3 regions of the Rahnella sp. GSA61A genome follow, and region 2 is predicted to be linked to each of the others. Evidence: riboswitches for the same ligand, from Rfam matches in the RefSeq annotation. Region 2 holds a riboswitch; each other region holds the start of a gene.
The links. A riboswitch is a leader RNA that binds a small molecule or an ion and turns the genes downstream of it on or off. The one in region 2 is predicted to bind thiamine pyrophosphate.

Region 1 (10,683 bases), on a different contig from region 2:
ACGTCTGCGTTCTGATCTTGTGGATTTATGCCTGGCCGGTGCTGAAGGTCGTCTGGGTGATAAAACATCTGAGTGGGATCCGCGCCCGTCTCTGGGTGTCGTGCTCGCAGCCGGTGGCTATCCTGCTGATTATAAAACCGGAGACGTTATTCATGGCCTGCCGCTGGAAGAAGTGCCGGATGGTAAAGTCTTCCACGCCGGGACCCGTTTGCAGGATGAACGTGTGGTCACTAATGGCGGTCGCGTGTTATGTGTGACGGCATTGGGTAAAACGGTGGAAGCAGCCCAGGCACGCGCTTATGATTTAGCGAAAGACATTCATTGGGAAGGTAGTTTCTGCCGCAAAGACATCGGTTATCGCGCCATCGACCGCGAACGTAATCAGTAATTACATCTCACCCGACGATCAAAAAAGGCACGCTTCGGCGTAATGCCGGTCACTTAAGGAAATGAGGCCCGTGAATTTGGGCCTTCGATGAAGAAAAATAGCGCTATAAGCCTGATTCCTTCATTATCCTTTGAAGCACAAAAATGAATTTGTATTCATAAAAATGCTTAAGTGACCGGCATTACGCTTCGGCGTGCCTTTTCAATAGTGAAAACGGGATCAGAGATCAGACTCTTTTGGTTCCCATTTACAGAAATCTTCATTGGCGACCAGCAACAGTTCGTTGCCTTGCGGAGCCGTCAGCCAGGCTAAGCCCAGATTATCATTACTTCGGCTGGCCCGTTTCGCCAGCCAGACCTGTGAACGGACGGTCAGTGCCGGCGTCACCTGCTCGCCTGCGCAGGTCGTTATTAACCCTTTGCGCCAGCGTGCCTGGACCAGCCGGACATTCCCTGCCCGCAGCGCATTGCTCAGATCGAGGGTTTTTGACGCTTCATATTTATAGCGTTCGATTTCGTCTGACGATAACTTCTCGCGGCGCTCAGGGAGTTGTCGCTGCATAAAGCTAACGTTGCCACCCTCGTCAAAACGCAGCATGACACCCAAATCAGTTTTAGTCGCATGGGTTTCTTTAATCAGGTGCAATTGCCCCTGCTGGAATTCGTATCGGGTAATAATTGTATCGCCGCCGTAATAGGGGCTATAGACGTTGAGAATGGTTTGAGGCTCGTGCTGTGCGCTGTCTTCGCGCCAGAGCCGGTTGATACCTTGATCAGCGACATAGCCGCTGGCAAAGAATAACTCAGGGCCTTTTTTAGAACTGCAACCCACCAGACCGAGCACCAGTAAACCTGCTACCAGTCCGGGGGTGATAAACTGAAGGGCCTTAAAGGCCCCCCCGCTTATTCTTTTCACTGCAAGCAATTACTTAACAGCGTCTTTCAGAGCTTTACCAGAAACGAACGCAGGCACGTTTGCAGCTGCGATTTTGATTTCTTTACCAGTCTGTGGGTTACGACCAGTACGCTCGTTACGATGATTTACCTTGAAAGTCCCGAAACCAACTAATTGTACAGCATCACCTTCTTTCAGAGACTCGGTAATAGCAGACAGGGTAGATTCAAGAGCAACTTTGGCCTGTGCTTTGGAAAGATCAGCTTTGTCCGCAATTACATCAATCAGTTGAGTCTTGTTCATAAGTTATCCTTTACAGTGTGTTTATCGTTTGCAAAGCATCAAGTGCGACGGATATGCCGATTGACAGCACCCTCCTGCATACACGCACCGATAGCCACTTTTTTTACGCCCCCCAAATGTAGACCAGACAGGGTGCGGATGTGAAGCCTTAAGGCACGACAAATCAGGCGTTAAATCACGTTTTCTTGCCTTATTGCGCTAAATTTATGCCAATGTTACTGACAGCAGCTTCACGCAGGTCAGAACGTAACCCTTTTATTAATTCCAGGTCACGCTCCTCACAGTCAGCCAACAGGCGAAAAATCTCCCATTGGATGTCCCATTCTTCTTCAACGGCAGGAATGACTTTGAGTTCTTCATCGGTCATTTCTTTCCCGGCCTGAGTCATTTCCAGCATCGCGACAGTACGAATTGACGTCTCACTGACGGCAACCGCGTGAGACAGCGTTTCGCCACTCAGACGCGAATGAATCAGTTCGCCTAATGCAATACACGCATCAATGGCCGGATAAACCCCATAGATGTCGTAATCATCAGAAGAAGGCACCGCTTCCTCCAGTTTTTCGAGCTGTGAGTCAAAATTGACCTTGGCGTCTTTTACCACCAGCGTTTCCCAAATTAAATCCAGGATGCGGCGGTAAAGCTGTGGTTCGCCAAACCCGGTTTCCAGGCAAAATGCCTGATAGTTCGGATACATGCGTTCACACAAGCTCGCCATAAACGTCACGTGTTGCCAGCTTTCCAGCTTTTCGAGACGTAAATGAATTGGATTACGTAACATGAGTTGATCTCGTTAACTTTTCTGCGCGGGAGTTTACCTGAAATAAATCAATATCCCTATTCCTTGATTCCTAAAGATCATCACTCAACCGTTGCCAGCGTTGAAACGCCGCCCGGTTTGATGCCACGGCATCCGCCCAACGGGTAGGCTCCGGCAGACGATATTGCCTTATGCACTGTTCGACCCAATAAAACGATGAATCCATGCTGATACGATTACCGGGTGAGATGAATAATGGATTACAGCGTAGCTTGCTGCGCCACACCCAGCCAATCTGTTCATCCCCTTCGTACAGCGCCTGGCGGCTGTGTAGTTCATCGCCTAATGGCAGGAACTGACCGCATAGACGACTTTTCGCCACACCAATCGTCGGCACGTCGATCATCAGACCAAAGTGACTGGCAACGCCGAGACGGCGCGGATGCGCGATCCCTTGCCCGTCGACAAAAACCAAATCAGGCTGCAATGAGAGTTGCTGCCAGGCTTGCAGCAGTGCGGGAAGTTCGCGGAAGGAAAGGAAACCGGGAATGTATGGCATAACAGTGGGAATGCGGGCAATCTGATATTCCACAAGTTCCAGCGTTGGGTAGCGTAAAACAGCCACCGCCGCACGTGTCACCTCACCGCCCTGTTCGAAACCGACATCCACTCCCGCGATCAACGCGGGAGTGATAAATCCTGGCGGATCCTGCAGTTCGATCTGATCTGCGAGAATCCTTTGTTCTTCACGTAAAGCACGGGTATCGATCATACCGGGATTTCACTCGTGATATTGCCGGGACAGGCTATGCACCGCTTCCACAAAGGCACCCGCATTTTCCGGCGGGACATCCTGATGAATGCCGTGGCCCAGATTGAACACATGACCATTGCCTTTGCCGAAACCGGCCAGAATGGTCTCCACTTCCTGTTCTATACGCACTGGCGAGGCATACAACATTGAAGGATCCATGTTGCCCTGAATCGCGACTTTGTCACCCACACGACGGCGTGCATCGGCAATATCGGTGGTCCAGTCCAGACCCAGCGCATCGCACCCCGTTGCGGCCATCGCTTCCAGCCACTGACCACCGCCTTTGGTAAACAGAGTCACCGGCACACGACGTCCTTCGTTTTCACGGATCAGACCATCAACAATTTTGTGCATATAGTTCAGGGAGAATTCGCGGTAATCGCGAGGAGTCAACACGCCGCCCCAGGTGTCAAAAATCATCACAGACTGGGCGCCAGCTTTGATCTGTGCATTAAGGTAAAGAATGACGCTGTCTGCCACTTTATCGAGTAACAGATGCATAGTCGCCGGATCGGCGTACATCATCTTTTTGATTTTGGTGAAGGCTTTACTGCTGCCCCCTTCTACCATATACGTCGCCAGCGTCCACGGGCTGCCGGAGAAACCGATAAGCGGTACTTCACCTTGCAGGTTTTTACGGATGGTACGCACGGCATTCATGACATACCCGAGTTCCATTTCAGGATCCGGAACCGGCAGTTTTTCGACATCGGCACGATTCGTCAGTGGTGAAGAAAAACGCGGGCCTTCACCGGCTTCAAAATAGAGCCCCAGCCCCATCGCATCAGGAATGGTCAGGATGTCAGAGAACAGGATCGCCGCATCCAGCGGATAGCGACGAAGCGGCTGCAAAGTCACTTCACAGGCCAGCTCGGCATTCTTGCACAGCGACATAAAATCACCGGCTTCAGCGCGGGTTGCTTTGTACTCCGGCAAATAACGACCAGCCTGACGCATCATCCAGACCGGTGTAATGTCCACTGGCTGACGTAACAAAGCACGCAGGTAACGGTCGTTTTTCAACTCATTCATTCTTGCTCTTTCCTTCAGTATTCGGGCCGCCCGACAATCATCTGACAGCATTCTATCACGTAAAATCGCCTCTACTCTTCGTGTTCGGCACGACAAAGGGCAACGGTGTCTTCAATCAGGCGGCGCGCAATCGTCCCGGGCGGTGGCAACTGCGGCAATGCATCAAAGCGATACCAGTTCGCGTTAAGCAACTCTTTCGGGTCATGCTGTATGTCGCCACTGTCGTAATCCGCCATAAATGCCATCATCAGCGAATTGGGGAACGGCCAGGGCTGGGAACTGATGTAACGGACATTTTTCACCCGGATGTTACTTTCTTCCATCACTTCACGTGCCACAGTTTCTTCCAGCGTTTCTCCGACTTCCACGAAACCCGCCAGAACCGTGTGAATACCATTACGATGACGGACATGCTGCGCAAGCAAAATCTCATCTCCCTTACGGATAGCCACAATGATGCAGGGCGCAATCTGCGGATAATAGCGTTCGCGACAGTGCCCGCAGAGTGCAGCCCACTCGGTTTTGCTGACGTGCATTTCATGTCCGCAGTAACCGCAAAACTTGTGAGAACGGTAAAACTCTGACAACTGCACACCACGCCCGACCAACTGGAATAATCCGCGATCTTGATCCAGCAACTGACGGGCAGAAACCATATGGTTTGGCATCGTCTGACGAACCAGCCAGACAGGTTCGCCCTGCCATTCGCCGATCTGCCGCGCTGTTTTACCGGTCAGAGAAAATTGTGCGGCGCTGCCAAACGGCAGTTCACCCTCAGGCAGCCATAGCTTGCCTTCCTGGCTGATGATCCACCAACCGTTGTGTTGCTCAGTAATCTGTAATTCCATAATTGTTGTTGCATAACCTCGTCGGGACTGACAATCTGAGTAAGATATTTACATATTAGTAACTTTTGGTTACTTTTTTTGTCGCTCACGGAGTCAACCATGCTAAATCGTCTGGAAAGACTGACCCAACGCGTTGGTGGCAGTAATGAGTTAGTGGATCAATGGCTGCACGCACGCAAAGAACTGCTGGTTTCGTACTGCACTTTCGTCGGTCTGAAACCCAATAAAGAAAAACATACACCTTTGAATGAAAAGGCGCTGGACAGTTTTTGCCATCATCTGGTCGACTATCTTTCTGCCGGGCATTTTCATCTCTATCCACGCATCATTGAAGAAGTCGATGGCGCAGGCAGCCCGAAAAAAGTACAGGCGGCAAAAATCTACCCTGCTCTGGAGCTGAATACTGAAGCTATCATGGCTTTCCATGACAGTTACACAGAAACTGATATTGACGATGACAATGCTTTCGCCTTTCACTATGCATTATCGGATATCGGTGAGGCATTAGATGCCCGTTTTCAACTGGAAGATCAATTAATTATCATGGCTTTTGAGCCAGCCCCGGAGAGTGTGCCACCTTCGGAAAATGAACCTGATCTCGCCAGACCGGCTTAACACGTTGCCACAATAAAACCCTGCTCAGGGTTATGGTTTTACTTGTAGTTTAAAAAAACGCCTCCTATATTGAGGCTTCTTGTCGGAGTGCCTAGCGCATAATTTTCTGTTGAGAATTACGCCAGGCTGAGACCGTTAATTCGGGATCCGCGGAACCTGATCGGGTTAGTACCCGCGAAGGGAACAAGAGTAATGTTATGCGTTCAGCGCAATCAGGCATCTGCCTGCATAAGGCCGCCCGTGCTGCACCGCCCATTTTTACTCCTGCCGTAAACCTCCTGACAAGCAATTTTCCATCACGTTTTTTTGCGAGGAATTTGCTATGTCGAGTACCCAAAAACCCGTTATTTCTGAAAAGAAACCGTCAAATCGCCGTGAACAACGCGCGCAGGCACAATCGTTTATCGACAGCTTGCAGGGCGAAGCTTTCCCCAACTCCCGGCGTATTTATCTTGAAGCTGACCGCGAAGATATCCGCGTGCCGATGCGTGAAATCCAGCTCAGCCCGACGCTGGTCGGCGGCGGCAAAGACAATCCGCAGTTCGAAGAAAACGAAGCAATTCCTGTTTACGACACCGCCGGACCTTACGGTGATCCGGCGGCAGTTATCGACGTGCATACCGGTCTGGGAAAATTACGCGCCCGCTGGATAAACGAGCGTGCGGACACGCAGGAACTTTCACAGGTCAGTTCCGGTTTTACTCAGCAGCGGCTGGCGGATGACGGGCTGGACCACCTCCGCTTCGAACACCTGCCGCGCCCGCGCAAAGCCATTGCGGGTAAAAATGTCACGCAACTGCATTACGCCCGCAAAGGCATCATCACACCTGAGATGGAATTTATCGCCATTCGCGAAAATATGGGGCGTGAACGGATCCGCGGCGAGGTTCTGCGCCAGCAACATCCCGGCGAAAGCTTTGGCGCGCATCTGCCCGCCAGTATCACTGCAGAGTTTGTGCGACAGGAAGTGGCAGCCGGGCGCGCGATTATTCCCGCCAACATTAACCACCCTGAATCAGAGCCGATGATCATCGGGCGTAATTTCCTGGTGAAAGTGAACGCTAATATCGGCAACTCGGCGGTGACATCTTCCATCGAAGAAGAAGTGGAGAAACTGGTGTGGTCGACACGCTGGGGCGCGGACACCGTAATGGATCTCTCCACCGGACGTTATATACATGAAACCCGTGAATGGATCCTGCGTAACAGTCCGGTACCGATCGGCACCGTGCCGATTTATCAGGCCCTGGAAAAAGTGAACGGTGTGGCCGAAGATCTGAACTGGGAAATATTCCGCGATACATTGCTTGAACAGGCCGAGCAAGGCGTCGATTACTTCACCATTCACGCCGGTGTGTTGCTGCGTTATGTGCCGATGACCGCCAAACGCCTGACCGGGATCGTGTCGCGCGGCGGTTCGATCATGGCGAAATGGTGTCTGTCACATCATCGCGAAAGCTTCCTGTTTGAGCATTTCCGCAAGATCTGTGAAATCTGCGCCGCCTATGATGTCTCGCTTTCATTGGGCGACGGCCTGCGTCCGGGTTCGATTCAGGATGCCAATGACGAAGCACAATTCGCCGAATTACGCACGCTGGGCGAACTGACCAAAATTGCCTGGGAATACGATGTTCAGGTGATGATCGAAGGTCCGGGACATGTGCCGATGCAGATGATCCGCCGCAACATGACCGAAGAACTCGAGCATTGTCACGAAGCCCCGTTCTATACCCTTGGTCCGCTGACTACCGATATCGCGCCGGGTTACGATCACTTTACGTCCGGTATTGGCGCCGCGATGATTGGCTGGTTTGGCTGCGCCATGCTCTGTTATGTCACGCCGAAAGAGCATCTGGGCCTGCCGAACAAAGAAGACGTTAAGCAGGGTTTGATTACCTACAAAATCGCAGCACATGCTGCCGATTTAGCTAAAGGCCATCCCGGTGCCCAAATCCGCGATAACGCCATGTCAAAAGCGCGTTTCGAATTCCGCTGGGAAGATCAGTTTAATCTGGCTCTCGATCCGGCAACGGCACGCGCCTACCACGATGAAACGCTGCCGCAGGAATCCGGCAAAGTTGCACACTTCTGCTCGATGTGTGGCCCGAAATTCTGCTCGATGAAAATCACTCAGGAAGTTCGCGATTACGCCGCTGCGCTTGAAGCCAAAGCCCAGCCAATAGAACTCGTTGAATCCGGTATGGCGCAGATGTCTGCCGAATTCCGTTCGCGCGGCGGTGAGCTTTATCACCCGGCCGATAACCTCAGTTCGGAGAGCAGCAAATGAATCCGTCCTCTCAATCCTTTCCTGCCGTTCCATTCCACCTCGGTTTATATCCGGTCGTTGATACCGTGGAATGGATTGCCCGTCTGCTGGACGCGGGCGTTAAAACACTGCAACTGCGTGTGAAAGATTTGCCTGATGAGCAAGCCGAGCCAGCAATTATTGATGCCATCGCGCTCGGTAAAAAATATCAGGCCCGGTTATTCATCAACGATTACTGGCGTCTGGCGGTCAAGCATCAGGCGTATGGGGTGCATTTGGGTCAGGAAGATCTGGATACTGCCGATCTTGAGGCTATCCGTCAGGCCGGCTTACGGCTGGGCGTTTCCACGCATGACGATGCTGAAATGGCACGCGCTGTCGCGGTGAATCCTTCGTACATCGCCCTCGGCCATATCTTCCCGACGCAGACCAAAGATATGCCTTCGGCGCCGCAAGGGCTGGCAGAACTCACCCGACATGTTAAGAAGCTCGATGGCAGCTTTCCGACGGTGGCCATTGGTGGGATCAGCATCGACCGCGCGGCGTCGGTTCTCGACTGCGGCGTCGGCAGTATAGCCGTCGTCAGTGCCATTACTCAGGCGGCGGACTGGCGTGCAGCGACGGCACAACTGCTGGCCTTATGCGCCAGCAAGGTGCCGCAAGATGCTTAACGATGCGGCTTTTATGCGCTACAGCCGCCAGTTGATGCTGGAGGAATTCGGTCCACTGGCACAGGAAAAATTACAGGCGGCGAAAGTACTGATTGTCGGCCTTGGTGGCCTCGGCTCTCCCGCAGCCTTGTACCTGGCAGCAGCAGGCGTAGGTAAGCTGATTCTGGCCGATGACGATCAATTGCATATCACCAATCTTCAGCGGCAAATCCTCTACCGTACGGCAGATCTCGATCAGCCCAAAGCCGTTCTGGCAAAGCGTGAACTGCTGCGCCTGAATCCGCTTTGCGAAGCGGTGGCCATCACGGAACGTCTGTCGGGAGAAGCATTGACCCGTGCCGTATCGGACGCCGATATCGTTCTGGATTGCAGCGATAACATGGAAACCCGGCATGCAGTTAATAAAGTTTGTGTGGATGCCGGTAAAACCTTGATCAGCGGCAGCGCCGTCGGATTCAGCGGACAACTTCTGGTTATTGAAGCCCCTTACGCTCACGGTTGTTACGCCTGTTTATATCCGGATCAGGAAACCGTACAGCGCAACTGCCGTACATCCGGCGTGCTCGGCCCGGTGGTCGGTACCATCGGTACATTGCAGGCACTGGAAGCGCTGAAGATTCTGGCTGGTCTGCCTTCTGTACTGAGCGGCAAATTACGTCTGTTCGATGGAAAAACGCAAAACTGGCGTTCACTGCAACTCACGCGTTCATCTGCCTGTGCCATCTGCGGAGGCCACGTGTGAACATTCTGGTCAATGATGAACCACACCAATTCAGTCAACCGCTCACGTTACTAAACCTGCTCAATTTGCTGGCGTTAAACCCTGCAGGCAGCGCACTGGCGGTTAACCAGGTCATTATCCCCCGTGATAACTGGCCAGCTCATTTACTGGAAGACGGTGATGAGATCTTGCTCTTTCAGGCGATAGCCGGAGGCTGACATGTTAAAAATTGCTGATACCACATTCACGTCGCACCTTTTTACCGGAACAGGAAAATTCGCCAGTCCGGCGTTGATGCAACAGGCGCTTGAAGCATCTGGCTCTCAGCTGGTGACTATGGCGATGAAACGCATCGATCTGCGTCGCGGAGGTGATGATATTCTGTCTCCTCTGCAACAGCTCGGCATCCGTTTGCTGCCCAATACATCGGGCGCTAAAACAGCTGAAGAGGCAGTATTTGCCGCACAACTGGCAAGAGAAGCACTGGGCACAAACTGGGTGAAACTTGAAATTCATCCCGACGTAAAATATCTGCTGCCCGATGCCGTTGAAACATTGAAAGCCGCAGAGATTCTGGTGAAACAGGGATTTGTTGTTTTGCCGTATTGCAGCGCAGATCCGGTGCTGTGTAAACGTCTGGAAGAAGCGGGCTGCGCCGCCGTCATGCCGCTGGGTGCGCCGATCGGTTCCAATCAGGGGCTGCAAACCCGTGATTTTCTGCAAATCATCATCGAGCAGGCTCGCATTCCGGTCGTTGTTGATGCTGGCATTGGTGCACCAAGCCAGGCCGCTGAAGCGCTGGAAATGGGGGCCGATGCCGTGCTGGTCAATACGGCGATTGCTGTCGCAGGTGATCCGGTTGCTATGGCAACGGCATTCAGGCTGGCCGTTCAGGCCGGGATTATCACCCGTCAAAGCGGATTAGGCGGCAGACAACGACACGCCAGCGCATCCAGCCCGCTGACCGGTTTCCTCAATACCTCGCAGGTGTTGTCATGAATAACTTCACAGATGTGTGGTCAACGCTGGACTGGGATGATATTTCACTGCGTATCAATAGCAAAACATCCCGTGATGTCGAACAGGCGCTCAGCCGCAACAAAATCAGTCGTGAAGATTTCATGGCATTGATTTCTCCCGCCGCGCTGCCTTACCTGGAACCGATGGCGCAACGCGCGCAACAACTCACGCGCCAGCGATTCGGCAATACGGTGAATTTCTTCGCGCCATTGTATTTATCCAATCTTTGCGCCAACGAATGTACGTATTGCGGCTTTTCGATGAGCAATAAAATCAAACGTAAAACGCTGGACGAAGATGAAATCAGGCGGGAATGCGAAGCGCTGAATGCGCTGGGTTTCAAACATCTGT
Region 2 (10,683 bases):
CCATTCGACGCGCGGATCAAAGTTCCACCAGGTGGCGTTCTCGCCTTCAAATTCCTGATAAATCTGTTCCGGATACAGCATGTCGTGCGCACGGGCTTCGGCGGTTTTCTTCGCGCCCATAATGCCCGAGACTTTTATCGCGGTCTGATACTGCGTCGGCAGCGGCAGTTTCACTGCATGCAGATGACGTTCAGGGAAACCTTTCACGCCATTACGGGTGTTACGGAAGAGTACGCGGCTGGTACCGTGACGGTCCATCAGCATGGAAACCAGCTGTTTCGCTGCGGCTTCGTCGCCTTTATTGGCGGCGGTCAGCAGGGCATCGGTATCGGCATTGCCGACACTTTCACCCAGCAACGCCAGCGCTTCCGGCGTCAGCGGTTCTTTGTTGAGTAACAGGGTCACGGCATCAGCCACCGGCTGATATTGCTGTTGTTCTTCGATGAATTCTTCGTAATCGTGGAAACGGTCCGGATCCAGCAGGCGCAGGCGCGCAAAGTGGCTTTCCTGTCCCAGTTGCTCCGGCGTAGCGGTCAGCAGCAGAACACTCGGGATTTGCAGGGAAAGCTGTTCGATAACCTGATATTCGCGGCTCGGCGCGTCTTCGCTCCACACCAGATGGTGGGCCTCGTCGACCACCAGCATATCCCAGGCCGCATCGGATAACTGCTCGAGACGGGATTTATTGCGGCGCACGAAATCAAGGGAACAGATCACCAGTTGTTCAGTTTCAAACGGGTTCGTTGCTTCGTGGATGGATTCAGCGTAGCGATCGTCGTCAAACAAAGAGAAGCGCAGATTGAAGCGGCGCAGCATTTCTACCAGCCACTGGTGTTGCAGGGTTTCTGGCACCACGATCAGTATGCGTTCGGCACGGCCGGACAACAGTTGCTGATGAATAATCATGCCCGCTTCGATAGTTTTGCCCAGACCCACTTCATCGGCGAGTAAAACGCGCGGCGCATGGCGCTGACCGACTTCATAAGCGATGTGCAACTGATGTGGGATCAGGCTGGCACGCATACCGCGCAGACCGCCGAATTCCAGACGGAACTGTTCACGCTGATATTTACGGGCGCGGAAACGCAGGGCAAAACGGTCCATACGGTCAATCTGACCGGCGAACAGACGATCCTGCGGTTTGCTGAAGGTCAGTTTGCTGTCGAGCAGCACTTCGCGCATGGCAACGCCGGTTTCTTCTGTGTCCAGACGGGTGCCGATATAGGTCAACAGACCTTTGTCTTCAACAACTTCTTCGACCTGCAACTGCCAGCCTTCGTGACAGCTGATGGTATCACCGGGGTTGAACATCACGCGGGTGATCGGGGAATCATTTCGGGCATACAAACGGTTTTCACCGGTGGCGGGGAAAAGCAGGGTGACCATGCGCACATCCAGCGCGACTACGGTTCCTAATCCTAATTCGCTTTCCGTATCGCTTATCCAGCGTTGACCTAATGTAAACGGCATAATTTCTCTCTGTGTTGTGTGCTCTGTATACGGCGACTGCGCAATGCTTGTTCAGCCCGAGAGGTTTCACGGGCAATAGTTTTCTTTCCCCGCCCGGAGGCGCGGAGTAATTCACTGTGTGAGGATGATTCAGAAATGGGAAAGGGCGCTATGGTAATGGAAGGTAAGCGTTTCGTCACCTGTGAATCACAAGAGCTGCGCCTTCTTTTGTTTAAAATAAGCCCATCTGACCTGTAATCAGTGTAGCAAAGTCATCGTGAAGGAAAGGTAAAATGCCATCGGCGACCGGCTCGAGCTGACGCTCGATGTAGTGATCGTAATCGACAGGTGACTGACGGTTTTCCAGCGGCTCCGGGCCGGAAGTGGTCATCACGTAGCTTATCCAGCCACCATTCTGATACTGTTTTGCCCGGCCATGCAGCGCGTTATAGTCATCGGCCAGCCGCGCGGCGCGAACATGCGGCGGCACGTTTTTTTCATAATCACTCAGTTTGCGCCGCAGGCGTTTGCGGTACACCAGTTTGTCATCAAACTCGCCACTGAGCGTGCGTGCGACATATTCGCGCACGTAATCCTGATATGGCTGGCGGTGGAATATGCGTTGATACAGCTCCTGCTGAAATTCCTGCGCCAGCTTCGTCCAGTCGGTGCGTACAGTTTCCAGCCCTTTATAAACGATGTGCTCACCGTCGGCGTCATTCACCAGCCCGGCATAGCGCTTTTTGCTGCCGGTTTCCGAGCCACGAATGGTCGGCATCAGGAAACGCTGATAATGGGTTTCGAATTCCAGCTCGAGTGCGCTTTCCAGCCCGTATTCCTGTTGCAGATGGGCTTTCCACCAGGCATTAACCCGCTCCACAAGATGGCGGCCGATAACGTCGGCGTCTTCCTGCGAATGGGCTTTATTCAGCCAGACAAAGGTGGAATCAGTGTCACCGTAAATCACCTGATAACCTTCGGCTTCAATCAGTTCGCGGGTCTGACGCATAATGTCGTGCCCGCGCAGGGTAATAGAAGAAGCCAGACGCGGATCAAAGAAGCGGCAGCCGCTCGAACCGAGCACACCGTAAAACGCGTTCATGATGATTTTCAGTGCCTGCGAGAGCGGTTTGTTTTTCTGCTTCTTGGCTTCTTCGCGCCCCATCCAGATCTGGCGGACAATTTCCGGCAGGCAATGTGTTTCCCGCGAGAAGCGGGCGTTGCGATAACCCGGCACCGAATGTTCATCGTCCGGTTGTTGCAGCCCGGCGACCAGTCCGACCGGGTCGATCAGGAAGGTGCGGATAATCGACGGGTACAGACTTTTATAATCGAGCACCAGCACCGAATCGTACAAACCGGGACGCGAATCCATCACAAAACCGCCGGGACTCATTTCGCCCTGCAATTCGCCCATATTGGGCGCGACGTAACCGGCTCGGTGCATGCGCGGTAAATAAAGATGGGTAAAGGCCGCCACTGAACCGCCGCTGCGATCCACGGCCAGACCGGTGACCGAGGCGCGTTCCAGCAAAAACGGCATCAGTTCAGTTTTGGCAAAAATACGCGTCACCAGTTCGCAGTCTTTCAGGTTATAGCGTGCCAGCGCCGGTTTATCTTCCCGAAAACGTTGTTCGATTTCGGCCAGCCGCTGATAAGGATTATCGCTGGCTTTGCCTTCGCCTAATAAACTTTGCGAGACGAATTCCAGGCTGAACGAGTTGAAGTTCCAGAACGCCGATTTCAGTGCTTCAATGCCGTCGATGATCAGACGACCCGCAGCGGCAGCAAAAAAGTGCCCCTGTTTGAAACCGTGTTCACGCCATTCCAGTTCACCGCCGCCGCGCCCGAATTTCAGCGGGATTTTGTAGCGGTCAGCGTGTTTTTGTAAAACCCGCAGGTCAAACTGCACTACGCTCCAGCCGATAATGGCGTCGGGATCATAGATTTCCAGCCACTCATTGAGTTTTTCCAGCAACTGCGGGCGGCTGTCGACGTAAACCATGTTGAAATCAAATTGAGCATTAGGATCGCCGTTCGGCGGGCCGAGCATATACACGTGGCGCTGCCCGCAGCCTTCCAGCCCGATGCAGTACAACTCGCCGTTGCCGCTGGTTTCGATATCCAGAGAACACAGTTTCAGCGGCGGGCGGTAGTCCTCCGCCGGTTTCATTTTGGTGTCCATCAGCAGCTTGTCCGGCCCCGGTTTACCGCTGAACCACACCGGTGCGGTGATATAGCGTTCCATCAGGAAGCGTTCCGGCGGGCGGATATCCGCTTCGAAAACACTGACGCCATTTTCTTTCAGCAATTTTTCAATCCGCATTAACTGCCGGTGTTGCGGGCAGTAAAGCCCAAGAACGGCGCGGGAATGGAAATCCTGCAACGGCAACGGACGCAGACTGATATTTTTTTCATCAATGAGAATGCGCTCCGCCGCCGCGCGTTGTTCGGCCGGAATAAACGCCACCGATTCCTGTAAAGGCAGGCGCACTTTCTGCGGACCTTCGTCGGTCGCCAGCCACAATTCCACCTCGGTACCGCGCGGCGCGTCGCGCCAGTGGCGGGTCAGCACAAATCCCTGACGCGGCGGGGTGTCAGTGGCAGCAGAAGCGGGACGGACAAAGGTGGAAGTGATAAGCGCCTCGGAACGGTAAAGATGAACAGATAAGGAATCAGAACAGAGTATGGTTATTTATACAGTCTTTGTCTATGGCTCAGGTTTCTGCCAAATACGCATACAATTACCCGGTTGACTGTGATAGTTCATGCGCTGACAATTCAGCCGATTGATGTATTTACTACAATGAGAATGCAGAAAACTCACACTTGTCTCATTTATCTGCGCAATTGGCGCAACTGAATTCTGGGAAGATATGGAAGCCTATCTACAACATCTGGTCGCTCAGTCGGTGGGCTTGGCATTAATTATCGTCGCGGTGGTGGCTTTCTTCGAGTCGCTGGCGCTGGTGGGCCTGATCCTGCCGGGTACCGTCATGATGGCGACGCTCGGGACGTTGATCGGCAGCGGTCAGGTGGGGTTGTACGAAGCCTGGCTGGCGGCGGGGCTGGGATGTTTCTTCGGCGACTGGGCCTCGTATTTCATTGGCCGCGGTTTCAAGGAGCCGCTGCATCGCTGGCGCTTCCTCAAACGTTACCAGTTATTACTGGATAAAACCGGTTATGCGCTGGATCGCCATAGTTTTGCGACGGTGATTATCGGGCGTTTCATCGGACCAACACGCCCGCTGGTGCCGATGGTTGCCGGTATGCTGAACCTTCCGCCTTACAAATTTGCACCGCCGAATATTATTGGCTGCATCACCTGGCCACCGGTGTATTTCCTGCCGGGCATTCTGGCGGGCGTGGCCATTGATATTCCGGCCAGTCACAACAGCTCGGTCTTCAAATGGATGCTGTTTGCCGCCGTGGTGCTGATCTGGCTGAGTGCCTGGTTGCTGTGGCGCTGGTTCCGTTCGGGCAAAGCTTCACCTGATGCGATGACAAAATGGTTGCCCTTAGCGCGTCTGCGCATCGTCTGTGTGCTAAGTCTGGTCGCAACCGCAGTGAGTCTGGTGATGTTAAGCGAACAGCCGATGATGCCGGTTTATGGTCATTTGCTGTGGCAAGTGATCACCCGCTGATCCCCGGCATTATCCCCAACACGCTGGCCTGCGGCGCACTGCCGTCGGTCAGTGCCTGCGTCGGCCCGTCGTAAAAAATCCGGCCATCGACGATCAGCAACGTGCGCGGCGCGATCCGTGCCGCATCATCCAGATTGTGCGACACCATCAGCAGCGTGAGATGGCGTTGCTCACATACCTTATCCAGCAACGTCAGCATCTCACTGCGCAGTGCCGGATCGAGTGCTGAAAAGGGCTCATCGAGCAATAAAACCGGCTGACTGCGCAGCAGGCAACGGGCGAGCGCGACACGCTGACGCTGGCCACCGGAAAGTTGCGATGGCAGCCGGTCCAGACATTCAGTCAGCCCGACCTGTCGGGCAATTTCTTCCAGTTCCTGCTTCTGCTGCGCGGTAAGTTTCAGCCCCGGATGCAATCCCAGCCCCATGTTCTGACGCACCGTCAGATGCGAGAACAGATTATTTTCCTGAAACAACATCGACACCGGACGTTTTGCCGGTGGCGTCACGCTGTGATCTGCGCCGTTGAGCAGGATCTGCCCGCTGACCGGTGCCAGAAAACCGGCGACCAGACTCAGCAGGGTACTTTTCCCGGCGCCGCTCGGGCCGAGGATTGCCACACGTTCACCGGCGTCGATCTGTAAATCGAAGCGCATCGGCAGATGTTCGTACAAATACGTCAGTTTATTCAGCGTCAGCATGGCGGCCCGGCAGTTTCTCAATCAGGGTGAATAACAGGAAGCATAGCAGCAGTAATAACAGCGCCGTCACCGCGCCGTCCTGGCTGCGGTAGGAACCAATCTGCTGATACAGATAAAACGGCAGGGTGCGGAAATTCTCGTTGCCGAACAAGGCAATCACACCGAAATCCCCCAGAGAAAGTACACAGGCGAAAGCCAGTGCCTGTGCAATCGGGCGTTTCAGTGCGCTGAGTTCAACCCGGCGCAGCCGCTGCCAGCCATGCATATCCAGCGAAAGACACAGCAGCGTGTAGCGTTCTGCCACGTCGCGCATCGGGTTATCCAGCACTTTTAATGCATAAGGTACGGCCATCAGCGCATTCGTGAGGATCACCAGCGGCCACGGCGATTGTGGTAAACCGGTGGTATCGCCGAGCAACAGGAAGAAACCGGTCGCCAGCACAATACCCGGCATCGCGAGGATCAGCATGCCGCTCAGATCCATCGCCTGCGCCCAGCTATTTCTCTTGCGTAACCGCAGTTCGCGGCTGCTCCACAGCAGCATCATGGTCAGCAGCACACACAATAATCCGCTGCCGAGCGCGATACACACGGATGTCCATAATGCCTGCCAGAGCGCGGGTTGTTGCAAAACACCGACCGCTGCCCGGTTTATGCCATCGGTAATGACGGCGAGTAACGGCGGCAGGATCAGCAACAACGCCAGGCCAATCAGTACGGCATCGGCGATGCGCCGCAGCCAGGAATCATCAGGATTACGCCAGCGCTGAGAATGCGTTTGGCCCACAGGCAACGCCTGACTGAGTTTCTGACTGAGCAACACCAGCGCCAGGCAACAAAACAGCTGGATCAGGGCCAGCGTGGCGGCGCGGCTTAAATCGTAGTCGTAACTTAGCGCCTGATAAATGGCGAGTTCAATGGTCGTTGCCTGCGGACCGCCACCCAGTGAAAGCACCGTGGCGAAGCTGGCGAAACACAGCATAAAGATTAAGGCGGCGGCGGGGAATATCTGCCGGCGAATGGCAGGCCATTCCACAAAGCGGAATTGCTGCCAGATATTCATGCCGAGTTGTGCGGCGAGCTGGCGCTGCTCAACGGCGATATTTTCCAGTGCCTGCACTAAGAGCCGCGCTGCCAGCGGCAGATTGAAAAAGACGTGCGCCAGCAAAATGCCCTGTAAACCATACGGCGAGAAACGGTAATCCATGCCCAGCCAGCCGCAAATTTGCGCCAGCCAGCCCTGTCTTCCGTAGACACTGAGAATGCCAAACACCGCCACCAAAACCGGCAAGACCAGCGTCATCGCACATAAACGTAATAACAGCTGACGGCCGGGGAAACGGCGGCGGAACAGCGCACGTGCCAGCAAAATTGCGGGCAGCACCGAGCAAAGCGCTGAAAGCAGCGCCTGCCAGAAAGTAAAGCGGATCACATGCCAGAGATAAGGATCGTGCCAGAGCGATGCGCCGCTTATCTGTGGCGCATGACGCCACAGAGAGCCTAAAGCCAGTACTGCCACCAGCAACATAGCCAGTGACGCGATGACGCCCGGCAACAGCCAGCGAGGGATCAATGGCTGACGGCGTTCTGCCATGCCTGGATCCATTGTGAACGATGAGTAGCGACATCCTGTGCGCTGTATTGCAGAGATTTGGCCGGAATCGTCAGTTGTTTAAAAGCGTCAGGCAGCGGGGTATTCACCACCGGATACATCCAGTTGCCGGTCGGGATCACTTTCTGGAAATCTTCCGTGGTGACGAACTTCATGAACTGTTCAGCAAGTTTCGGTTGCTTGCTGTTTGCCAGCTGGCCCGCCACTTCGACCTGCATGTAATGCCCTTCGGTAAAATCGGCTGCGGCGTAGTTATCTTTCTTCTCTTCGACAATATGGTATGCCGGAGAGGTGGTGTAGCTCAGCACCAGGTCGCTTTCACCTTTGAGGAATAAACCGTAAGCCTCGCTCCAGCCTTTAGTGACGGTGACAGTTTTCTTCGCCAGTTTTTCCCACGCTTGCGGCGCTTTATCGCCGTAGACTTTTTGCATCCACAGCATCAGGCCCAGACCCGGTGTACTGGTGCGTGGATCCTCATAAATCACTTTCCATTTCTGGTCGCTGTTGATCAGCTCATCGAGGCTTTTTGGCGGATTCTTCAGTTTATTTTTGTCGTAGACGAAGGCGAAATACCCGTAATCGTAAGGCACGAAAGTGCGGTCATTCCAGCCGCCCGGCACCGTCAGTCTGGCGTTGGTTTTCGGTGCTTTGGCGAATAAACCGGTTTGTTCAGCGGCCTGCAACAGGTTGTTATCCAGCCCCAGCACGATGTCGGCTTTGCTGTTTTTACCTTCCATCCGCAGACGGTTGAGCAAAGACACGCCATCTTCCAGCGCCACGTATTTCAGTTCGCAGCCGCATTGGGCTTCAAAGGCTTTTTTAATGGCGGGACCGGGGCCCCAGTCAGCAGAGAAAGAATCGTAGGTATAAACCGTCAAAACAGGTTTTGACGCAAATGCAGGTGCAGAAAGTAACAGCAGGCAGGACAGTAATTTTTTCAACTTTGCGCTCCAAAAAAATGAAAGGGCAAAGGATTTTGAGTAAGCATCGCGCAGTCTCAAATCCCTCCGCCGGGATTAACCGGATCAGGTTCGACGGGTTTCAAATCTCAGCCAAACTTGCTCACGGCGTTTACATCGCAGCTTTAACAAGTCGGGCACCCCGTTGAGAACGGATGTCATTCTAGTGATTAACGGCGCGATGCGATAGTCCGATTAACTGTCCGGTGGGGCAAACCAGGCGGATTTAAAGTCGAACCAGCCGAGGGTGTTCATACGCACACCGCGCATACTGCGTTGCCCCTGTAGCACCAGCCAGTGATGGAACAGGGGATGGATCTGATGGCTGACCGTCTGTTTCTGGCTCCATTTCGCCATCGATAAATTCCCGGCGTGCCACAGGGCGGCATCGTCGTTCATCTCTTCGCTAAAGCAATGCTTTGCCAGCGGCAATTCGTAGAAATGCGCGAACAGTGAAAACTCCAGCGGCAGGGTGAAGTTGGCACTGCCGAGCCACAGATCACTTTTGGCATCGCCGCGGTGCCAGACTGCGTAATCCACTATCTGAATAATCAGTTCGATACCTTCTTCCGCCAGCAACGGGCGCAGGGCGTTGCAGATCGCCTGATGTTCGGAATGCTCGCCGTAAAATGTCAGCGTTACCTGCGTCAGGTTTTGCGGTTTGGGCGGACGTGGCCGGGGCGCTTTGTGATGCCAGCGTGGCAGCAGGCCATACGCAGGAGACCAGTAGCGCTGGTAAATCGGTTCGGCATTATTCAGTAAGGCGATGGGATTGAGTAAATCGCACAACCACTGGCGTGTTTCTTCTGATTGTCCGACCGGCGAACGCTGGTCAAATAACAGGAAATAGCAGCCTTCTTCAAGGCGACTTTCCAGCTCGCTTTTGCCTGATTCATCGGCCTGAAGCTGTACGCCGGAATGCACCAGCTCTTCACTCAGTTCCGGTAATACCCAGATATTCACCTCGTCGATCAGTGCCCGGAAGCCAAAATAATCGTCAAAGGCGCGGATGCGCAGCTGTGTTTTCAGATTACGCACCACGGCGTAAGGGCCGGTGCCGACCGGATGGCGGGCAAAATCAGGCAGTGACTGCCATTCCTGCGGCAGGATCATCGCGTGGATATTGCCAAATAACCACGGCAGCCAGCGGTCGGGTTCATTCAGGTGGATATCTATGACATTTGCCGTGGGCGTCGTGACTGATTTCAGGTTGCTGAACAGCGGATGCGATTTCAGGCGAATAAACGTGGCGATAATATCTGCCATCTCGAGTTCGCGACCATGATGAAAATGAATGGCGGGGCGCAGATAAAACCGCCAGTGCAGCGGCGAAACTTCCTGCCAGTGATGGGCTAAATCGCCTTCTGCTTCCCCATTTTCCTCATTTATGCGTGTCAGGCCGCTAAAGATTTGTCTGGCAATGTGGGTTTCTGAACGGCGCAACATGGTGCCGGGCAGCAGATTCATCAGCGGGCGATAATACAGTACGCGCAGAATATGTTTGCCCTGACGGAAACTGCGACCGAGCTGGGACAGCAGCATCTGGCGCACCAGGGTTTTGTCGCCGACCAGTTGTACCAGCTGATCAATGCTGTCCTGTTCCAGCAGCTCTTCAGCGCGCTGTTGCTGGAGTGCCAGCCCGGTATACAAAAATTTCAGCGTGGATCGTTTGCCGCGTCCGGCCTCTGCATCCCACGTCAGCCAGCCCTGTCCCTGCATGGTGCTGAGCAACGAGCGCATGTGTCTGCGTGAACAGTTCAGGACTTCTGACAGTGCCTGTAATGTCGTTTCAGTTTCTTCACCGTGACAGCTTTGCCATAAGCGGATGAACTGTTGTTGCAAACGGGATGAGGACATAAAAGAGGAACTCCGTGGCCGATCTTCATCAATTTATCTTTCCTCATATTACGCCGATACTGTTTCTCAACGAAAGCCTGTTGTGAACAACCGGAGATCATCATGAAACGCAGTCTGAACGCCCGTTTCTATCAGCGTTATTTTGAAGCCATCAAAAAGAACGCCTCTAAAAATCATGCAGACTGGCTGTCATGGGTACCGGTGCAGTACCGTCTGGATATTCTGTCCCGTCTCACGCAGTGGGATATGGAAACGATGGACGACGAGCAATACCGCCGGCGACTGTGACTTCAGGTCTGACTAAATTCGATTTTCTGAGTAATGGTGTATTGTCACCAGCCAGTGAGGAAACTCACTGGTTTTTTTATGCTCATTTTCCAGAACCGACTGAAACTTCGCTACACTGTCTGTCTTGCTTTATCTGCATTCATTTCTCAGGGACGACGTCATGTCAAAACCTCG
Region 3 (10,683 bases), on a different contig from region 2:
AGTACGTAAAATCGGTCTGGAACTCGGCCTGCCGTATGACATGCTTTACCGTCACCCGTTCCCGGGGCCGGGTCTGGGCGTTCGCGTGCTGGGCGAAGTGAAGAAAGAATACTGCGACCTGCTGCGTCGCGCCGATGCTATCTTCATCGAAGAACTGCATAAAGCCGACCTGTATAACAAAGTCAGCCAGGCCTTCACCGTCTTCCTGCCTGTCCGCTCCGTTGGTGTGATGGGCGATGGCCGTAAATACGACTGGGTCGTTTCCCTGCGTGCAGTAGAAACCATCGATTTCATGACCGCGCACTGGGCACACCTGCCGTACGATTTCCTTGGCCGCTGCTCCAATCGCATCATCAACGAAGTCGACGGTATCTCCCGCGTTGTCTATGATATCTCGGGCAAACCACCGGCAACGATTGAGTGGGAATGATTTCGCGTCTGGCAACAGCCTGCACGTTAAAGCAATAAACACCTCTAAGCCCGCGTAAATGCGGGCTTTTTGATATCTGTCAGATATCAGACGGCTGTTTCAACCTTATCATGTGATTCTTTCCTGAGTTTATTCAACTGTACCTGTACTATCTTTAACCGGTGGTGCAAAACGATGCAGTGCTAATGGACGACGGATATCTATCGTAAAGGTAGTCGTACTCACTCTTATATTCAGGCCTTATAGTTTCTCTATGGAATCGAATCCTCACGCGCCGTTGGCCAGTTTTATTGATCTCATGATGGATGCTGTTTTTGCGGTTGATGCCCATGCCAATATCGTTTTTGCGAGTGCATCATGCGAACGTATCTTTGGCTATACGCCGAAAGAAATGATCGGCAAAAACATGTTTGACATGATGCTGCCTGAAGATCGGGAAATAACCCGAAACTCGGTGGTGGGGATCATGTCTGGCAATCCTCAGTTTCATTTTGAGAACCGTTACATTCATAAGAATGGACAAGTAGTCAACATCATGTGGACGGCACGCTGGTCACCGGCTGATCAATTGCGCATTGGGGTTGCCCGAGATATTACCGAACGCAAACGATCCGAATTGTTGCAGTCTGCGCTTTATTCTATTTCTGAAGCTGCACATACCGCCGAAGATTTACTCAAGTTATTCCAGCGCATTCATGAGATCGTCGGCACGCTGCTGCCCGTCGATAATTTCTCGGTGACGCTCTACGATGATGAAACCGGTAAACTTAGCTTCCCTTATCATGTGGATCAGTTTCTGCCGAGGCCAGACCCCTTTACCCTGATCCCAGGTACGTTCTACGCAGAGATTATTCATACCGGTCTGCCGCTGCTGCTCACACCTGAAACGATGGTTGCCCGCATGGAAGAATTGCGGGTCTCTTTTGGCATGAATCCATTCTGCTGGCTGGGTGTTCCGCTCAAGTCGCATAAGGGCACGATTGGCGTGCTTATGGTCAAAAGCTACCCGGGGGGTGTGTGCTACAACGAACAGGATCAGGAGTTGCTGCAGTTCGTTTCGACTCAAATTGCGACTGTCATTGAGCGTCAGCAAATGCAGGCTCGGCTGCAGTATATGGCGCAGTATGATCCACTGACCGACCTCCCGAACCGGGGTTTTTTACATGACCGCCTGAAAGTCGCGCTCTCAACAGCACGTCGGGAGCAAGGTCAGTTGTCGCTGTTGTACATTGATCTCGACAAATTTAAACAGGTTAACGATACGCTTGGCCATGGTATTGGGGATTTACTGCTGCAGGGGGCCGCTGCGCGCCTGAAGTTGTGTGTGCGCGAATCGGACACCGTCGCTCGTGTCGGCGGCGATGAGTTTGTGGTTTTGCTTCAGGGGGTTTCCTTACCCGCGTCTGCTCGGGTAGCAGAAAAAATCCGTGACGCTTTCAATCCTCCTTTTACCCTGGAAGGCCACAGTTTGACCATCACGCCCAGTATCGGAATCGCACTCTATCCGGAGCATGGTAACGATGAACGTCAGCTTCTCGAATATGCCGACAACGCCATGTATTTAGCCAAAAACGGCAAAGCGCATTGAGAAAATAGCGATCAAATGGGAATAAGTTTTAGAGACATCTGCTATTTAAAATCCACAAAACGCCAGTGTGATTAAATTATCCACTGGCATTTTTTATGCCTGAAATTCTCTCAGATCGTTATTTCAAATGCGCCGCAAACCCATTTTTCTCCGGCGCAATTTCCGGTTTCAATATCAGTGACGGAATAGCGTAATCGCCGCCATTCTGCTGGCGGAATGAAATGGGTGTCGCGCTTTCTAATGTATCCAGCCGGTGAGACATCTCCGCGCAAATTTGCGCATAGCGGGTTTCATCCATGCGTCCGGTGCGGTAGAACACCAGCGGCGGGAGTACGCTGAAGCCCGGATAGTGCAGGATGCCGTGATGGATCGGGAACAGCAGCTCGTCGATAGGGCCATTAATCCCACGCGCACTGTAATGCGGTTCCCAGCCGCCGGTCGTGACCATCAGCATGGCGCGTTTACCGGCCATTTTGCCTTCTCCGTAACGGTCGCCCCAGTGCGTGTCGGAATGTTCACCGACACCGTAAGCAAATCCGTAGGCATAAACGCGTTCCACCCAGCCTTTCATAATCGCGGGCATTGAAAACCACCATAGCGGGAACTGAAATATCACGGTATCGGCCCACTGTAATTTTTCCTGTTCGGCGGTAATGTCATGGCTTTGCGTTCCATTCTGGTAAGCGCGCTGTGAATCCTGCGAAGGTTGAAAAGGCCCTGGTGAAGGCCCGGTGTTATCTCCGGCATCCAGCGCGGCTTTCCATTGCATGGCATACAGATCCGATATCTGCACATTGTGCCCGGCGGCCTGCAAATGACTGACCGCAAAATCTTTCAGCGAGCCGTTCAGTGATTGTGATTCAGGGTGGGCATAGACGATCAATACATTCATGACGAATTCTCCGCTAAGTGGTAAACGCAGAGTAGGTTGTTGTCAGGTATAGTTGAAATGAATTGATCATATAGCAGGTATAGCGATGAGTAATTTCGGCCGTTTGGATCTCAATTTGTTGCTGACGCTGGATGTCCTGCTCGCCGAGCAAAACGTCACGCGTACGGCGCAACGCCGTAATCTTTCACAACCTTCAGTCAGCGTTCAGCTCGCGAAGTTGCGGGAATTTTTTGATGACCCTTTGCTGCTGCCGGGACCACGGGGGATGCGGCCGACCGCGCGTGCTGATGAATTACGTGAGCCGCTGCGACAAGCACTGGCCGCGCTGGAGCAGGCCGTATCTGCGGGTGAAGTGTTTGACCCCTCGACGGCAAAGAATATCTGGAATCTGGGGGCGGCAGATTATGGCGAATCGACCATTGTGCTGCCCGCGTTACGGGCATTACGTATAGCCGCACCTTCTGCACGGCTGGCTATTTTTGAAACGTCACCTGCGCGGATTATCCGCAAAATGGAGCAGGGTACGCTGGATCTCGCATTCCATACCGGCGAGGCGGTGATGAATGGCCTGCACAGCCGATTATTGTTTGCTGAACGTTATGTTTTGGTGAGCAGAAAAGGACATCCGCAGGTTAAAGGCAAGATATCGCGTTCAGCGTTTTGCGCACTGGAACATGTGATCGTTTCACCTGATGGTGGGGGTTTCTATGGCAATACCGACATCGCGCTGGCGGCCACTGGATTATCGCGCCGCGTCGTCATGTCAGTGCCGCATTTCCTGTTTGTCGTTCAGGTACTGATGACCACTGATCTGGTGGCGATGCTGCCGGAACGTCTGGTACGTGGAAATCCTGCTTTGCAGGTTACTAAACCGCCGCTGGATGTCCCGGGGTTCGAGATGTACATGGTCTGGCACGAGCGCGCTCATCGTGATCCTGCACATCAGTGGCTGCGTGAGTTTATCGCTGATTCAGTCTGAAAAAAGGCAGCCTTACGACTGCCTGTGTCTGACGGTGCGGAAAACCGGAACTTATTCGTTGAACAGCTTGGTATCATTCGCCAGGCTATCTACCACAACTTTTAAATCGTTGGCGGTAACTTTCTGTTTATCATTAGAAACTTGTTTACCGAATCCTTTACGCACGACTTTGATCACCGGTTTGCCAGTACTGGCGTCGATCAGCTCACCTTCGAAATACACTTCAGTGTCACGCGTGCGGTGGCCTGTCGCGGTTTGAGTTCCGGCAATAACCAGCGCGACCGGGACGACTTCATAGAACTGCAAACCTTCTGCCGACGTGTTCACACCGGTGATCGCACCTTTGAAAATCAATGTGCGCGGCCCTGCGTGATCTGTCAGTGGCAGGCGCTCTGCCAGTGCAGGTTTCATGCGGCTGTTGGCGTAATCCAGCACCCCCTGCAAGGTGGTTTTGTCGATCTGCGCCGTAGGCTGCGGTTCCGGGTAGAATTTAATCGGTTCGTATTTGATGTAAGAATAATTTTCTTTCTTAAACGAAGGATCGATCCAGCGCAGAACCGGATTTCCCCCAGCCGTTTTCACTTCCTTAAGGCCGGAATAATCGCCTAAAAAACCTGAGTATTTTTCCGTCTTGGTAATGTGGCTGGTACAACCGGCCAGGAACAGTGCGCCAGTCACTGCGGCGATCTGCATCAGTTTTATTGTTTTCATTCGTACCCTCGAAATATTTTAAGGAAGACCAAGTATGTATAGCACCGCTGCGGAATTTAACCTCTTAACGACAAAGAAAAATTGATATTCATCAGGATCGCGAAAATACGGTTCTGTGAGGTAATCATTTCTTCCTTAATTATTTTTTTGATGAATGAAACAAATAGTATTCACCTTTTGGACTGTCCCCCGTAGAGATGATGTTCCAGCCTTTTGACAGATAAAAAGCGACTGATTTTTTACTCTTTACTAAACATTTCAACGACCCCTGACGGGTAAACGTTTCTTCCGCAGCCTGAAGCAATGCTGAACCTGCGCCGGTTCCCTGATATTGCGGATCAACAAACAGGTTATGCAGGAAATTTTCCTGAGTGAAAATTGAGGCGAATCCCAGTAAATGTCCGTCACGTTCTGCCACCAGAATCGTCTCGCCGATCACTGCGCGGTCAAAATCTTCCAGCTGAAAATCGTCTTCCAGCCATGTCCAGGTATGCTTGCGTGAGGCCAGATACAACGTGCGTAAAAACGGACGGTCTGCTTCTTCATAAGGACGGACAATAAGTGATGAGGACAAGTAAAACTCCTGAGGAAATTTTTCATCAACGTGTGTTGTTCATGTCTGTTTCCTGATACTGCCAGTGAAGCGGAGTGAGTTCAATTACGTTGGCTGATCGGTTTTTTTAACGCATTTCCTGATTGATCTTCTGACCTCCGCCGCCAATAATGTTCCCTTGACTCGGGGTGCCCGCTGCAAAGCAGGGCTGAGATTTTACCCGTATTACCTGATCTGGATTATGCCAGCGTAGGGAAGTCAGGTATCTCTCCTGATACCGCCTTCCTGAGTGCCGGTGGGGAGATTTATGAATACCCGACCTACCTTCTTGCCCGGCGCCTTAGCCGCCACTTCTCTGAAACGACTCCGCCTTTCAGCGCCGCTGGTTCACTGCCTGACCAACGACGTGGTGCAATCTTTTACCGCCAATGTCCTGCTGGCGCTGGGTGCATCTCCGGCGATGGTGGTTGATCCCGCCGAAGCGGCGCAATTTGGCGCCATTGCTGATGCCTTATTGGTGAACGTCGGCACGCTGACACATCCCCATGCCGATGCGATGCGGGCGGCTATTCACGCAGCCAGTCAGGCCGGAAAGCCCTGGGTGCTGGATCCGGTTGCTGTCGGCGGTCTGAGCTGGCGTACAGAATTCTGTCGTGAAATCATCACACTTAAACCTGCCGCAATCCGCGGTAATGCCTCGGAAATCCTGGCTCTCAGCGGCCTCAGTGCGTCCGGGCGCGGCGTGGACAGCGGTGATGATTCCCTTTCTGCCTTACCTGCCGCACAGCAACTGGCGCGGGAGACCGGCGCGGTAGTGGCTGTGACGGGTGAAACCGATTACGTCACCGACGGGATGCGCAGTTGGGCGGTGGCTGGCGGACATCCGATGATGACCCGCGTGGTGGGTACCGGATGCGCATTATCTGCGGTGGTGGCGGCCTTTGTGGCTTTGCCGGGTGATCGCCTGGATAACGTGGCCGCCGCCTGCCGGGTGATGTCCTGTGCCGGCGAGCGCGCCTGTGCGGTCGTGAAGGGGCCGGGCAGTTTCACGCCTGAATACCTCGATAATCTGTATTTAATGGGCGAGGAATGGCTGAATGGCGAGGAAATACAATGAAACGTATTAATGCACTGACGATTGCAGGCACAGATCCGAGTGGCGGGGCGGGGATCCAGGCGGATTTGAAAACCTTCTCGGCGCTGGGTGCGTACGGCACCAGTGTGATCACCGCGCTGGTGGCGCAGAACACCCGTGGTGTGCAGTCGGTCTATAACATTGAGCCCGGTTTCGTTTCAGCGCAGCTCGATTCCGTACTGAGCGATGTGCGGATCGACAGTGCGAAAATCGGCATGCTGGCGAACAGTCAGATTGTGGAGGCGGTTGCGGAGCGACTCAGACATTATCAGCCGCCGTTTGTGGTGCTGGATACCGTGATGCTGGCGAAAAGTGGCGATCCGTTACTGCTGCCGGAGGCCGTGGATGCCGTGCGTCGTTTGCTGATCCCGCAGGCTTCCATTATTACGCCAAATCTGCCCGAAGCGGCGGCGTTACTGGAATGTGCGGTGGCGGCGAATGAAACCGAAATGCGTGAGCAGGGAGAAGCCTTACTGGCGATGGGATGTGGTGCCGTGCTGATGAAAGGAGGACATCTGAGTGATGAGGAAAGCCCTGACTGGCTGTTTGTGACCGGTTCCCGTGAGCGGTTTACTGCGCCGCGTGTGAATACCCGACATACCCATGGCACCGGTTGCACGCTGTCGGCCGCGCTGGCCGCGTTACGTCCGCGTCATCACAACTGGGCCGATACGGTACGCGAAGCCAAAGCCTATTTACAGCAGGCGCTGATGCAGGCCGACTCACTGGAAGTCGGCCACGGTATCGGGCCTGTGCATCATTTCCACCGCTGGTGGTAACCGCGGATTATGCCTGGTGCTGGGTTTCGCTCAGCGCCTGTTCAACCTGATGAAATTTCGTCAGCGCCTGTTGCAAATGAACGGCATCAAACGGGTTCAGCGGATAGAATTTTTCTTCTTTACGCGGGCGCAGCATGACGCGGATTTTAGTTGCTGACATCCGTTCAAACAGATAGCTGGCAATATCGTCGTTCTCCTCGTCCTGCCACGACAGCAGCAATGCCGCATGCTCACCGCTGCGGCGGCCAATAAATTGTCCGTGTGACCACAGCCCTTCAAATTCGCCATCCTTTTGCAGTTTTTTGCCACTGAACCACGGTGATTCAGCCAGCGTCAGGAGGGCTTGCGGCGTGATATCCGCATACAACTGGCGCCACTGCGGGCGGTTGTTATCCATCTGCCAGCAGGCCATGCCGAGATAATCGTTCAGTTCACGCCAGTCCTGTTCCAGTTTCTCCCTGAGTTCAGGATCCTGCACATGCATGAACTGTTGCAGGCCGGTCGCCTGCTCACCCAGCTTGTTATAGGCAATAACGGTCATGGTGCGGGGCTTACGGCGGAATGTGACCCACAGCAGCACTTTGGGGATGCGGAAAGTGATGGCCTGAACGGTGAGTTTGTAACGGTTGCCACGTGACATCACCAGGCCGCTGGAAGTGCCCCGTTTGTCCTGATAATTTCTCACCAGTACCACGCTGTTCTGTCCCATCCAGCCCGTGACGTAATGTTCTTTTTCGCTTTCTGCCACGTCCAGATCATGAACTATCTGGGTGATTTTCTCGTTATCGAGCTGGGAGAGGGACAGTGACTGATCGGCACTGTAGTAGCTTTTTTTCAGGGCGGCTGCGGCTGGCATAAAAGTATCCACGATATTGATGTGGTTTACAGCTTACACCAAGTTGTCATACAGATTTTAGGGATAACCCGCAAAATTTGATCGCTGTCGTTCACTGTTTGTGTATTACAACGTCCTTTTACTTACTCGGCATCAAACCAGTCACTGTTCTGTTCAGCAATCGGGGTAATGGTGGAAATCATTTCCTGCAAATGAATGCGGATAGCTTTTTCAGCGGCGTCCGGGTCATGCGCTTTCAGCCCGTCAAAAATCGCATAATGTTGTGCAATCAGATTTTCCGGCGGTGACACTTTACTGAGTGTCAAAAAGCGCACGCGATCCATTGTCGCTTTGATGTGCTCGACGGTTTCCCATGCCAGGCGGCAGTCGATGATCTGCGCAATCGTGCGGTGGAACTCATCATCCAGCAACAGGAATTCCTGCGTTTGCTGACTCTTTGCCGCCAGCGTCTGACGCTCAAGATTATGTTCGAGCAAGGCCAGATCTTTATCGGTGGCGACCATGGCTGCACGGCGTACCACGGCGGTTTCGACTGCTTCGCGAATGAAGCGTCCGTCGGCAACCCGCTTGGAGGAAATTTTCATTACATAGGTGCCGCGTTGCGGTAAAACCTGAACCAGCCCGGCTTCGGCCAGTTTGATAAAAGCTTCGCGAACCGGCTGGCGGGACACATTAAAGCGTGTGGAAATTTCTTTCTCCGACAGGAATGCCCCCGGCGCGATGGCACAGGTGACGATGTCCTGACGCAAGGTGCGATAAATCTGCTGATTAACCGGCACATTACTGAGAAATTCAAAGGAGTCTGTCATGGGCAAAAGTTGTCTTTAAAGTCGGGAAACGACAATACTAACATGAGTTTTCTGATGTTTTTGAGATTGTTAGCGCAAGCTTTCATCAAATTATTGGGAGTTTATATGCTCCCGGCAATACAGCTTTTTATAGGCCGCGGGTGTGATACCCAGCAGTTTACGAAATACCCGGCGAAAATACGCCACATCGTTAAACCCCGTCAGGCGTGCCACGTCTGCCACATTGCCGGTATTGGCCAGTAACAGCTTTTCTGCTGCAGCGACACGTTGTTTATGCAGCGCATCCGTCAGCGTCATCTGAAAGGTCAGGCGGAAAACCCGCCCGAGATAATCCGCGTTACAGTGCAGCCGCTGCGCCAGCTCAGAGGCCCCCAGTGGCAGATGAAACTGTGTGGTGATCAGCTGACGGGCTTTGTAGGCCAGCGCCACGCCGGGGCCGCCGGGTTCGACATTCTCCGGCCAGGCGCGCGAGACTTCCTCTAACAGCAAAATCAGGAACAGCTCAAGAGAATTACCGCCGCGTTCCTGTTCATATAAAAATAATCTGAACAGCGTTAACAGGGGTTCACTGTCCCTGACTTTACAATGCTGCGGAATATTTAGCTGTAAAGAGGGACTATTTTGCTGTGGTTTAATGATTGCTATATCTTCCACAATATCAAAATGCAGCCAGTAAAATTTTAAATCGGGATCAAAGGTTGTGACGCCTTTATGTTCCCTGCCGGGAAATAACAGTAAACTTTCTCCTGTATGCAAATCAAAACGCGTATTTTCTTCCTGTAAAGACAACGAGCCACGGACGACATAAATTAATTCGTGCGAACTCAGACGTCGGGTCGGATGTGTGCCAATTCCTCTGGAAATGAACAGGCCACCGTTTTGCACTTTAACCGGGTAATTTACGGAGAACGCGAGCATTTCAGGCATTTTAAGGCACTCATCAGGCAAGTTTTGCCTGACAGTAGCACAGGAAACGTGCACCACCAGCCGGGTATGAAGAGGTTTTGATCTGCTTCACAGATTCTGGATGTGAGTCGGAATTGTCCCGTTTAACTACTTTTCTCTCCTCTTGTTGGCATGAGAACCCTATGCCAGATTTATGGCGTACCTTATTTAATCTCAGGGCTGATACGAATAATTAGCCTTATTCATTGTGTTCCTACAGCTTATAAATAACGATATAAAAGCGAGGAAAGATAATGCCAACAGATTCAGTTAATACAGGCTCTGCACCGGTAAACGGTGAGGACAGAATACTTTCTGCTAATGCCAAACTTTCTGTCAGTGAAAAAATCGGTTATGGATTAGGTGATGCCGGTGGCACGATAATTACCTGTCTTATCACCAGTTTTCTGACATTCTTTTATACCGATGTTTTCGGGCTGACACCTGCGATTGTCGGTACGCTGTTTATTTCGCTGCGTGTGATTGACGCGATTTCCGATCCGCTGATGGGCATTCTGGCTGACCGCACGCAAAGCCGCTGGGGACGTTTTCGTCCCTGGCAGTTATGGATCGCGTTGCCTATTGGCGTGGTCGGATTTCTCACTTTTACGGTACCCGGCCTGAGTGGCGATGCCAAAATTGCCTACGCCTTCTTCACCTATTTCCTGCTCTCCGTGTCCTATACGGCAATCAACGTGCCGTACTGCGCGCTGATTAACACCATGACCACTGATCATCGCGAAGTGATGTCTTGTCAGTCGTGGCGCTTTGTACTGTGCGGCGTGGCGGGCTTTATGGTTTCCGTCGGGCTGCCGTGGCTGGTGCAGGTGTTGGGTAAAGGCAATGCGGCGGTGGGATATCAGCAGGGCGTAGGGTTGCTTTGCGCGGTTGCTGTGGTGATGTTCCTGTGGTGCTTCTTCACGGTACGCGAACGCCTGCCCCTTGCACTGCTCGGGCAATTCAGCGTTAAGGAACACATTCGCGGGATGCTGAAAAACGATCAGTT

Region 1: it holds a riboswitch for thiamine pyrophosphate, as region 2 does, so the genes downstream of both, thiC (phosphomethylpyrimidine synthase ThiC) here and thiB (thiamine ABC transporter substrate binding subunit) in region 2, are expected to answer to the same signal.
Region 3: it holds a riboswitch for thiamine pyrophosphate, as region 2 does, so the genes downstream of both, thiM (hydroxyethylthiazole kinase) here and thiB (thiamine ABC transporter substrate binding subunit) in region 2, are expected to answer to the same signal.

Annotation. Positions count from the first base shown of each region.
Region 1 covers NZ_JAHXYO010000035.1:3,233-13,915, forward strand. The annotation lists gene purD (phosphoribosylamine--glycine ligase) at 1-388, shown strand, start outside; gene LC431_RS25450 (DUF1481 domain-containing protein) at 608-1,294, opposite strand; gene hupA (nucleoid-associated protein HU-alpha) at 1,313-1,585, opposite strand; gene LC431_RS25460 (YjaG family protein) at 1,776-2,366, opposite strand; gene nfi (deoxyribonuclease V) at 2,437-3,117, opposite strand; gene hemE (uroporphyrinogen decarboxylase) at 3,127-4,191, opposite strand; gene nudC (NAD(+) diphosphatase) at 4,263-5,039, opposite strand; gene LC431_RS25480 (Rsd/AlgQ family anti-sigma factor) at 5,139-5,654, shown strand; TPP riboswitch at 5,728-5,854, shown strand; gene thiC (phosphomethylpyrimidine synthase ThiC) at 5,977-7,941, shown strand; gene thiE (thiamine phosphate synthase) at 7,938-8,591, shown strand; gene LC431_RS25495 (HesA/MoeB/ThiF family protein) at 8,584-9,333, shown strand; gene thiS (sulfur carrier protein ThiS) at 9,330-9,530, shown strand; gene LC431_RS25505 (thiazole synthase) at 9,532-10,311, shown strand; gene thiH (2-iminoacetate synthase ThiH) at 10,308-10,683, shown strand, end outside.
Region 2 covers NZ_JAHXYO010000001.1:283,189-293,871, reverse strand. The annotation lists gene rapA (RNA polymerase-associated protein RapA) at 1-1,470, opposite strand, end outside; gene LC431_RS01295 (DNA polymerase II) at 1,682-4,087, opposite strand; gene LC431_RS01290 (DedA family protein) at 4,326-5,093, shown strand; gene thiQ (thiamine ABC transporter ATP-binding protein ThiQ) at 5,083-5,793, opposite strand; gene thiP (thiamine/thiamine pyrophosphate ABC transporter permease ThiP) at 5,777-7,387, opposite strand; gene thiB (thiamine ABC transporter substrate binding subunit) at 7,363-8,346, opposite strand; TPP riboswitch at 8,390-8,519, opposite strand; gene sgrR (HTH-type transcriptional regulator SgrR) at 8,560-10,221, opposite strand; gene sgrT (glucose uptake inhibitor SgrT) at 10,324-10,509, shown strand; gene LC431_RS01260 (MFS transporter) at 10,670-10,683, shown strand, end outside.
Region 3 covers NZ_JAHXYO010000005.1:167,280-177,962, forward strand. The annotation lists gene guaA (glutamine-hydrolyzing GMP synthase) at 1-430, shown strand, start outside; gene LC431_RS08910 (bifunctional diguanylate cyclase/phosphodiesterase) at 684-2,018, shown strand; gene LC431_RS08915 (NAD(P)H-dependent oxidoreductase) at 2,137-2,910, opposite strand; gene LC431_RS08920 (LysR family transcriptional regulator) at 2,996-3,889, shown strand; gene LC431_RS08925 (DUF3313 domain-containing protein) at 3,941-4,600, opposite strand; gene LC431_RS08930 (GNAT family N-acetyltransferase) at 4,740-5,174, opposite strand; TPP riboswitch at 5,328-5,426, shown strand; gene thiM (hydroxyethylthiazole kinase) at 5,461-6,270, shown strand; gene thiD (bifunctional hydroxymethylpyrimidine kinase/phosphomethylpyrimidine kinase) at 6,267-7,067, shown strand; gene LC431_RS08945 (hypothetical protein) at 7,075-7,923, opposite strand; gene LC431_RS08950 (GntR family transcriptional regulator) at 8,046-8,732, opposite strand; gene LC431_RS08955 (AraC family transcriptional regulator) at 8,823-9,650, opposite strand; gene LC431_RS08960 (MFS transporter) at 9,932-10,683, shown strand, end outside.